3 regions of the Mycobacterium shinjukuense genome follow, and region 3 is predicted to be linked to each of the others. Evidence: predicted binding sites of a transcription regulator. Region 3 holds the regulator's gene; each other region holds the start of a gene.
The links. The regulator LexA, encoded in region 3, represses DNA repair genes until DNA is damaged. The targets are predictions, from matches to a motif close to CGAACANNTGTTCG.

Region 1 (3,273 bases), 420 kb from region 3:
CGCCGGCGGCCGGAGCGATGCTCAGCCGGGCCGAACGCGCCACCGTTGGGTGCCGTGGCGTGGGTGCCGGTGTGGTGACCGAAAGGGTCGCCGAACCCGGTATGCGCAGCACCCGACACGCCCACCAACGCCCCCGCGTGGGATCCCCCGATCGGGCCGCCCTCGCGCACCGCGTCGGCCAACGCCACCAGGTCGTCCTCATCGGGATGGGTGGGCAGCGGCCCGGCGTGGCGCACGAGATCCCACCCGCGCGGTGCGGTGATGCGGCCGGCATGGCCGACGCAGAGATCCCAGGAATGCGGCTCCGGCGCGGTGGCAAGCGGGCCGACCACCGCCGTCGAGTCCGAGTAGACGAACGTCAACGTTGCCACTGCATAGTGCGGACACCCGGGCCGGCAGCAGCGACGGGGTACGTTCACGACCGAAAGGCTATCGTGCGCAAACGCCGTCGAAGCGCTGGACACGCGCATCGGTTCTGGCCGGGATGTGCAACCGTTACCATCGGCGCGTGGGCGATTACCGCGGCTGGGCGCGGCGCGATCGGTCAAGGGGCAGATCGGCGTCGCGGCGCGCCACCCGTCGCGGCCGTGACATGCGCGGTCCGCTGCTACCGCCGACGGTGCCGGGGTGGCGCAGCCGGGCCGAACGGTTCGACATGGCGGTGCTGGAGGCCTACGAACCCATCGAGGAGCGGTGGAAGGACCGGTTGTCGGAGCTGGATGTCGCGGTCGACGAGATCCCCCGCATCGCCGCCAAGGATCCCGACAGCGTGCAGTGGCCACCCGAGGTTATCGCCGACGGGCCGATCGCGCTGGCGCGCTTGATCCCGGCCGGGGTCGACGTCCGCGGCAATGCCACGCGGGCGCGAATTGTCTTGTTTCGCAAGCCAATCGAGCGACGGGCGAAAGACACTATCGAGCTTGGCGAGCTGCTGCACGAGATCCTGGTGGCCCAGGTGGCCACCTACCTGGACGTCGACCCCGAGGTGATCGACCCGACGATCGACGACTAATCCCTGTCCTATGACCGGGTGACCCGGTCAGTCCCGTTAGATGACGCCACGTTTGAGGCGGCGACGTTCCCGCTCGGACAGCCCTCCCCAGATGCCGAACCGCTCGTCATGAGCCAGGGCGTACTCCAAGCACTCGTGGCGCACCTCGCAACCCATGCAAATCTTCTTGGCCTCCCGAGTGGACCCGCCCTTCTCCGGGAAGAACGCTTCCGGATCCGTTTGCGCGCACAGGGCGCGGTCCTGCCATTGGTCACTGGGCACCGGCTCCGGTTCGGGTTCGAATGCGTTGGGCGCCTCGGGGACCAAGCTCAGATGGGGCCGGCCGGCCGAGATGGGCGACACTCGCGCCGCGCCGGCGACGGTGTGCGGTATGCCCCCCACTACACCCCGAAGGTGCTCATAGGACATGCCTGCGCCTCCTCACTCGATTGGTAGTGAATGGTTTCCCACTGTTTTGATGTACAGTCAACCCAATTCGAACAAGTGATCGAATCTCGGTCTGCGACACCGAAACCGGCCGGCCAACCGGGAAATGACACTGATGTGATTAGACACGGGTTGGGGACCGCGGTCAAGCATTGCGACCCATTTCCATACCATCTCGTGATAGAAATTCCGCGTTTCTGTTGCGGTTCGGCCCCGGCGTGTCCGAGCGCAACTCGTCACAGCCATCGTTTGCAAACGCCACGGCCCGCGATCCGTCACCGCCCGGACGGTACTGTCCTGCGATGTGAAGGTCGCCGTGCTGGTCGGTGGAGTCGGCGGGGCCCGCTTCCTGCTCGGGGTCCAGCGGCTGCTGGGACTGGGCCAGTTTGCCACCCGCCACCCCGGGCCGGATCACCAGCTCACCGCCGTCGTCAACATCGGCGACGACGCCTGGATCCACGGGCTGCGCGTCTGCCCGGATCTGGACACCTGCATGTACACCCTGGGCGGCGGCGTCGACCCGCAGCGCGGCTGGGGCCACCGCGACGAAACCTGGCACGCCATGGGGGAACTCGCGCGCTACGGCGTGCAGCCCGATTGGTTCGAACTCGGCGACCGCGATCTGGCCACCCATCTGGTGCGCACCCAGATGCTGCGGGCCGGCTATCCGCTGTCGCAGGTCACCGCCGCGCTGTGTGACCGCTGGCAACCGGGCGCGCGGTTGCTGCCGGCCAGCGACGACCGGTGCGAAACCCACGTGGTGGTCACCGTCGACGAGACCCGCAAGGCGATCCATTTCCAGGAGTGGTGGGTGCGCCATCGCGCCCAGCTGCCGACGCACGGCTTCGCCTACGTTGGAGCCGAAAAGGCCAGCGCCACAACCGACGCCGTGAGAGCCATCGGCGACGCCGACGTCATCATGCTGGCGCCGTCCAACCCGGTGGTCAGCATCGGCGCCATCCTGGCCATCCCCGGGATCCGCGCGGCGTTGCGGTCGGCCGGCGCGCCGGTCGTCGGCTATTCACCGATCATCGGCGGAAAGCCGTTGCGCGGCATGGCTGATACCTGTCTCTCGGCGATCGGGGTGGCCGCCACCGCGGAGGCGGTGGGCCGGCACTACGGGGCGCGCGCCGCCACCGGCATACTGGACTGCTGGTTGGTGCACGACGGCGACAAGGCTGATGTGAAAGCCGAAATTGACGGAGTGACGGTGCGATCGATACCACTGCTGATGCGCGACCCCACGGCCACGGCCGAGATGGTTCGCGCCGGGCTGGATGTTGCGGGCGTGGCGGTGTGACCGGCCCCGACCACGGCTCCGCCGCCACGATCGAGATCCTGCCGGTCACCGGGCTTCCCGAATTCCGCCCGGGCGACGATCTGGCCGCCGCGGTCGCTTCGGCCGCGCCCTGGCTGCGCGACGGCGACGTCGTGGTGGTCACCAGCAAGGTGGTGTCCAAATGCGAGGGCCGGCTGGTGCCCGCACCCGAAGACACCGAGCGCAGAGACCGATTGCGCCGCAAGCTGGTCGCCGACGAGTCGGTGCGCGTGCTGGCGCGCAAGGGCCAGACGTTGATCACCGAGAACCGGCTCGGACTGGTCCAGGCCGCCGCCGGGGTGGACGGCTCCAACGTCGGGCGCGCCGAACTGGCGCTGCTGCCCGTCGATCCCGATGCCAGTGCGGCGGCCCTGCGCGCCGGGCTGCGCCAGCGGCTCGGCGTCACCGTCGCCGTGGTCATCACCGACACCATGGGCCGCGCCTGGCGCACCGGCCAGACCGACGTCGCCGTCGGCGCCGCCGGTCTTTCGGTGCTGCACAACTATTCGGGTGCCGT
Region 2 (3,273 bases), 590 kb from region 3:
CCTCGGGGTCGCCGACGGGTGTTGCACAGGCCGGTGCTTCCACAAGGTGACTAGCCATGCGCTCGTCACGGTTGCGGTGGCGTTCGGTGGTGATGTAGTGGGCGCGGTTTTGCGCCCGGGTGCCGGCCCGTCGCGGCATCATCGCGGTGGGCTCCGCGCAGCGGTCGGCCCGGGCCTGCTCGGGTGCGGGCGGGTCACCGGTGGGGGTACACAGGCTCGGGAACAACAGCGCGCTGCCCGGGGTGGTGACATAGGTCTGGTCACCCGGCAGCGTCCAGATGATGGTGCCGTCGGGCAGTTGTTTGTCCTGCCAGCCCCAAAAAGTCTTCATCAAATGATGAAATCTGCACAGACACTTGACATTTGACGCATGGGTGGCCCCGCCATCGGCGAACGCGATGGTGTGATCCAGGTCGCAGTGGGTGGCCGGCCGATCACAACCCGGCGCCCGACAGGTCAGATCCCGGGCCCGCACGAACGCCGCCAGCTTGGCCGAGGGCCGATAACCCGACTCCGGCCCGGCCGGGACCAGGATCGGCTGCAGCCGGGCGGTTGCGGCCAACTCGGCCACCAACTCGGCCGGGATCAACCCGTCGCCGCCCAGCAGCGCTGCCGGTGTCTGGCCGCGGCCCTCCAGGCTGGCCTGCTCGGCCACCACATGAACCACCACCGCCGACACCGGGCGCCCCTCGGCGGCACAGTCGGTGCTACCGCAGCGGCAGGCCAGCCGATCCGCCCCGGCGGCCAACGCCCCCAGCGCGTCGGCGCGGCGCTGATCTGTGCTGCGCGGATCACCGGCACACACCGTGGCCACCAAGGCGTTCAGCCGCGCATCCAGTGCCTGGCCATCGGTGGCATACAGCCGAGCGTGCACGTCGGCCATCCCGTCCGCGGAATTCCAGATCGACACCTCCCGATCGCGGATCTGCTCACGCGCGCGGCGCACCGCATCCGGGTCGGCCACCGCCACCACCCGATCGATGGCCGCGGCCAGCTTGCCCTGGGTCATCGACGGCCAGCGGCCCACCCGCAGCGCCAACTCGGCATCCACCCGCGCCAGTATCTCGGGGTCGGTGATCAAATCGGTGCGATACACCAACGTCTGAAACATCCGGTAATCGATCTCCCCGGCGACAAACACCTGCCCGACTTTGGGCAGCCGCTCCCGCATCGCCCGCGCATAGTGCAGGTAGCTGCCGGCCAGGGCCAAACTCGTCCGAAACGCCGCGGCCACCTCGGCGGCCACCGCCGCCCAGGTATCCACCGCCCAATCCGCGCACTCCCCGCGCTCGACCCGGCGCAGCTCGAACAACTCCCCGATCAACGCCAACCGCGCCGCCGCCGCCTGCGCCTCGGCACACCCGGCGGCGCGCATCCGCTCGATCAACCCCCGCGACGTCGGGGTATCGGAAGGCTCGAAGTAGTCATGCAACCGTTTATCGAACACGTGTGCGAGTCTACCGGAACCCCCCGACAAGTGCACGGCTGGCGAGATCGGTTGGGTTCGATGGCACGGCTCCTCAGCGGCCCGTCCCGGCCCGCATCGTCGCCAGACCGGTAGCGTCGGCCCCGTGGCGCACCTGCTCAGAGCCGAGGCCGTACAACTGGCATATCCCGCTCAGGTGGTATTCGAGTCGGTCACACTCGGGGTGAACGACGGCGCGCGCATCGGCATCGTGGGACGAAACGGCGACGGCAAATCCAGCCTGCTAAACCTGCTCACCGGCCAACTGCAACCAGACTACGGTACCGAGTCACCCGCCGCGGCGGCTTGCGGGTCGGTGCGCTAATTAGAGCTCTCGGAGGCACTCGAGTGAATGGGTATCGGACGGTGCCGTATTGGCCCGGCGAAGCGCTGCTGGCGCTGTATCGACGCCGCGGCCCGGTGATCAACTCCGGAATCGGCATGCACGGCTACACCTATCTGCTGGGCGCCGAGGCGAATAAGTTCGTGTTCGCCAATGCCGATGCGTTCAGCTGGCGGCAGACCTTCGAAAGCCTGATTCCGGTCGACGGGCCGACCGCGCTGATCGTCAGCGACGGGGAAGATCACCGACGCCGCCGCAGCGTCGTAGCCCCCGGGCTGCGGCACCGGCAGATCCAGGACTACGTGCAGACTATGGTGTCCGCCGTCGACTCCGTCATCGACGGCTGGCATCCCGGACAGCGGCTGGACCTCTACCAAGAGTTCCGTTCCGCGGTGCGGCGCAGCACCGCCGAGAGCCTGTTTGGCCAGCGGCTGGCCATCCACTCCGACTTCCTCGGTGCACAACTGCAGCCCCTGCTGGACCTGACCCACCGGCCGCCGCAGATCATGCGGCTACAGCAACGGCTCAACTCGCCCGGCTGGCGGCGGGCGATGGCCGCGCGCAAACGCATCGATGACCTCATCGACGCCCAAGTCGCCGATGCGCGCACTCAACCGAGACCCGACGACCACCTGCTGACCACGTTGATCACCGGCCGCTCCGAAGAGGGCCCAGCGTTGAGCGACAACGAGATCCGCGATTCCATCGTCTCGCTGATCGCCGCCGGGTACGAGACCACCAGCGGCGCGCTGGCCTGGGCGGTCTACACGCTGCTGACTCTGCCGGGTGCCTGGGAGAGCGCCGCCGACGAGGTGGATCGCGTGCTGGCCGGCCGACCACCCACCCCGGGGAACCTGGGCGAACTCACCTACCTCAACGGCGTTGTCCACGAGACGCTTCGGCTGTACTCGCCCGGAGTCGTCTCGGCCCGCCGGGTGATGCGGGACCTCGCCTTCGACGGGCACCGCATCCGGGCGGGCAGGTTGCTGATCTTCAGCGCCTACGTCACCCACCGGCTGCCCGAATTATGGCCCGCCCCAACCGAATTTCGGCCGCAACGGTGGGACCCCGCGGCACCGGACTACCGCAAGCCCGCGCCGCACGAGTTCATCCCGTTCAGCGGCGGGTTACATCGGTGCATCGGGGCGGTCATGGCGACCACCGAGATGACGGTGATGCTCGCCCGCCTGGTCGCCAGGACCACCCTTCGGTTGCCGGCTCAGCGGGTCCGCGCGGGCCACCTTGCCGCCCTATGCCCGCGGCCTGGCCTGATCGTCGACATCGCCGGCTCAGTGCCAGCGCAATAGCACGAGTTCCGCGCAGAATCCGGGACCCATCGCCAGCATCAGCCCGGGGCTGCCGCTGGGCGGCGGTTTGGCGATGGTGTCGCGCAGGATATGCAGCACCGAGGCCGACGACAGGTTGCCAATTTCACTCAGCGATCGCCAGGTCAGCTCGAGCGCCT
Region 3 (3,273 bases):
CCTCCGAGGGTACCTGGACGCGGCGCCGCAGGGCCAACGCTGTCGCGATCCATCCGCGCTCGACGCCATGATCACCGAGGAACGGTGCGGTAGCGCGGTTTTCGCCGGACACCGCCCCACCTTCAGCCGACCGGGGCGATCAGCGTCTGACCCGCGACCAGCGTCGTGGAATCCAGCGCGTTGAGCTCGCGGATGCGCTCGGCCACCCGACCGACCGGGGCCTCGGGCGCCACCCGGGCCGCCACGTCTTGCAGGGACTCCCCCGCGTCCACCCGCACCACGGCAAGCCTGTCGGGTAGCCCGGTGAACGAATCGGAGGAACCGCCGTCGATCACCGCGCCGAGGTGCGACACCAACCCGAGCCAGAGGGTGATCAGCGCGGCGAGCAGGGCCAGTCCAAGGGTGGTCAGCGCGCTGACGGGATGCCGGCGATGACAACCGGCCGACATCGGCACACCGGTGCCGCGGTGGCACAGCGGGCCGCCGCCCGGCCGAGACGGATGCGGCCTTCGCGAGCCGGGCTGGCCGAATCGGCCAGCGCGCGGCGCGCGGTTGGGGTGTGACGCGCGCCCGGCGCGCGACGGCGCTGCGTGGATGAGTGTCATGACGGTCCCTTCGGTCGATCGCTCGTGTGTTCGACCATAGTCGACCATGCGTTCGATAGCCGAACATTTGATCGACGTGTGTCGCACGGTCACCACGCTAAACCGCGCCACCGACACGCCCCGCCGGCGCGACACGCCGTCGAACACATGTTTGATTCTTGGCCGCGATGGGGCTACAGTCAATGCCATGAGCGACGGCAAGGACACCTCAGCCCCTCACGGGGCGGCCCCTGACGCGGCGGCCGCTGGCGCGCAACCGGCCGGCCGCGCGGATTCCTCACTGACCGAGCGGCAGCGCACCATCCTGAACGTCATCCGCACCTCGGTCACCACCCGCGGCTACCCGCCGAGCATCCGGGAGATCGGCGACGCTGTCGGGTTGACATCGACGTCCTCGGTGGCTCACCAGCTGCGCACCCTGGAGCGCAAGGGCTACCTGCGTCGGGACCCCAACCGGCCCCGGGCCGTCGACGTGCGCGGCGCCGAGGGCGGCACGGCGGCCGCGGCCGCCGTGCTCACCGACGTGGCCGGCTCGGATGCGTTGCCGGAACCCACCTATGTTCCCGTCCTCGGGCGCATCGCCGCCGGCGGCCCGATCCTTGCCGAGGAGGCCGTCGAAGACGTGTTCCCGCTGCCGCGTGAGCTGGTCGGCGAGGGGACGCTGTTCCTGCTCAAGGTGGTCGGCGACTCGATGGTCGAGGCCGCGATCTGCGACGGCGACTGGGTGGTCGTGCGACAGCAGAACGTCGCCGACAACGGCGACATCGTGGCAGCCCTGATCGACGGCGAGGCCACCGTCAAGACGTTCAAACGGGCGGGCGGTCAGGTGTGGCTGATGCCGCACAACCCGGCCTTCGATCCGATCCCCGGCAATGAGGCGACGGTGCTGGGCAAGGTCGTCACGGTGATCCGCAAGGTGTGACGCGCCCTGGGGTCGCGGCTAGTCCGCTTTGACGAAACCGTTGGCTTGCGCGGCTTCTTCGCTGGCGAACCAAATTTCGGCGAGCGTGTCGTGGTAGAGCGCACTGCCGGGCGTGTAGTACAAGCCGTACCGGGCACTGGCCTTGATCGGATATCCGGCCGGCGCCCGGTACGGGTCGTCGGCCAGCGGCAGGTGGATCGTCGGGCGCGCGGCCGGGCGCCGCCCCGGTGCGGCCGCGGGAGGTGGAGCGGCTTCCGGGACCGCCTCATGGCCGGGCACTGCGGCCGCCGCTTCGCCGTACGTCGCCGGCTCGGCGGCGGCGTGGCGCCCAGTAGTCCGCACCTCCGGAACGGCCGCATCCGCAATGACGACGTCCCCACCAGCGGCTTCCGACGGGACGCCACCGGGGTAGAAGGTGTCCGGAAACGCGGTCTCCAGGCCCGCTGATTCCGGAACGGCCTCTGGTCCGACGGCTTCGGGCGCGAAGGCTTCCGGCGCGAATTCTTCGGGTGCCACCGATTCGGGAACAAAGGGTTCCGCGGCCACGGCCTCGGAAATATCGGCGCGCCACCCGATGGGCGTGGTGTCCACCGCATCGGAGTCTTCCGCCTCCAACCCGAAGCCCTGGTCGAACCCGGACAGTAGGTCGCTGGCGCCACCACCGGAGACCTCTTCGGCCACACCGATGGCGGTCCCGGCACCTCGCGGCCAGCTGACCCGCGCAGCGGCACCGACATCCGGCGCCGCCCGCTCAACCGGACGCGACTGGCTGGGGGGAAAGTTTTCCGCGCCGAAATCGACGTCGTCGTGGGGCGGCCAGTGCCCCTCGGCGCCCTCCTCATAGCCGCCCAGGTCATCATGGGTGGGCTCGTGGGCGGCGGCCGGCTGGGCGGCGCGACGCCTCCGCAACCCAACCACGGCCAGCACGGCCAGCACGACCAGCAGCACCGCCGCACCGGCCGCCGCCAGCCACCACCAATGCCAGGTGAACTTCGTGGCGGGCGGGGCCGCCGCCGTGGTGCTGGGCTGGTTCTGCCCGGGCACCTGCAGCCCCGACAGCAGGGGCGCCAGGTTCGCCGGTTCGGTGGTGAACGTGTTCTTCGCGCGGTTCCACGAGATTGTGCCGCCGGTGAACTTCTGCGAGACCACGTCGCCGTCCACGGTTTGGTCCCCGACCGGCGCACCGAGCTTACCGACGGGACCTTTGAGCTTGTCCCACGCGGCCTTGATCGCGCCGCGCACCACAAACGCGCCATGGTCGGGCGTCCAGAAGATCACCGGCTTGTCGGCCGCGGAGAACGCGGCAATCCGGCTGGCCGGGGTGATGCCGCCGTCAGACTCGTTGGCGATCGGGAATCCCAGGTCGCTGCCAACCGGCCCACCCAGCGACTCATACTTCTGCAGGATGTCACCCTCGACGGCGTTGGCACCGGTGGCCGGGCTGAAAAACACCTTGCCACCAACGAAGTCCTGGGCGATGCCGTCACCCCCGATCGGGTACGGGTCCCCCTTCTTGGCGCCCAACGGGCCGGCGGCCCCGCCCGCAGCGCGCCAGGCCATGTTGATGGCGGCGGTGGGATCGATGGCCACCTGCAAGTCCGTCAACTGGTCGGCCAATCCCGGCGGGACGGTGGTGAATTCCTTGGTCTTCCTGTTCCAAGAGATCTCACCGCCGCTGAACTTCTGGGAAGCGACCTCGCCATCGTAGGTTTCATCCCCGATCGGAGCACCCAGCACGCCGCCCGA

Region 1: cofD (2-phospho-L-lactate transferase) is a predicted target of LexA. The motif match lies at 1,489-1,502, and genes of this name have one in related genera.
Region 2: G6N20_RS07600 (HNH endonuclease signature motif containing protein) is a predicted target of LexA. The motif match lies at 1,441-1,454, and genes of this name have one in related genera.

Annotation. Positions count from the first base shown of each region.
Region 1 is NZ_AP022575.1:2,713,282-2,716,554, forward strand. It holds gene G6N20_RS12275 (DUF3499 domain-containing protein) at 1-419, opposite strand, end outside; gene G6N20_RS12280 (metallopeptidase family protein) at 593-1,012, shown strand; gene G6N20_RS12285 (WhiB family transcriptional regulator) at 1,049-1,420, opposite strand; gene cofD (2-phospho-L-lactate transferase) at 1,743-2,738, shown strand; gene G6N20_RS12295 (coenzyme F420-0:L-glutamate ligase) at 2,735-3,273, shown strand, end outside.
Region 2 is NZ_AP022575.1:1,700,089-1,703,361, forward strand. It holds gene G6N20_RS07600 (HNH endonuclease signature motif containing protein) at 1-1,375, opposite strand, end outside; partial or broken gene G6N20_RS07605 (ATP-binding cassette domain-containing protein) at 1,572-1,789, shown strand; gene G6N20_RS07610 (cytochrome P450) at 1,832-3,115, shown strand; gene G6N20_RS07615 (type III polyketide synthase) at 3,098-3,273, opposite strand, start outside.
Region 3 is NZ_AP022575.1:2,288,628-2,291,900, forward strand. It holds gene G6N20_RS10190 (LysM peptidoglycan-binding domain-containing protein) at 123-605, opposite strand; gene lexA (transcriptional repressor LexA) at 793-1,527, shown strand; gene G6N20_RS10200 (sunset domain-containing protein) at 1,546-3,273, opposite strand, start outside.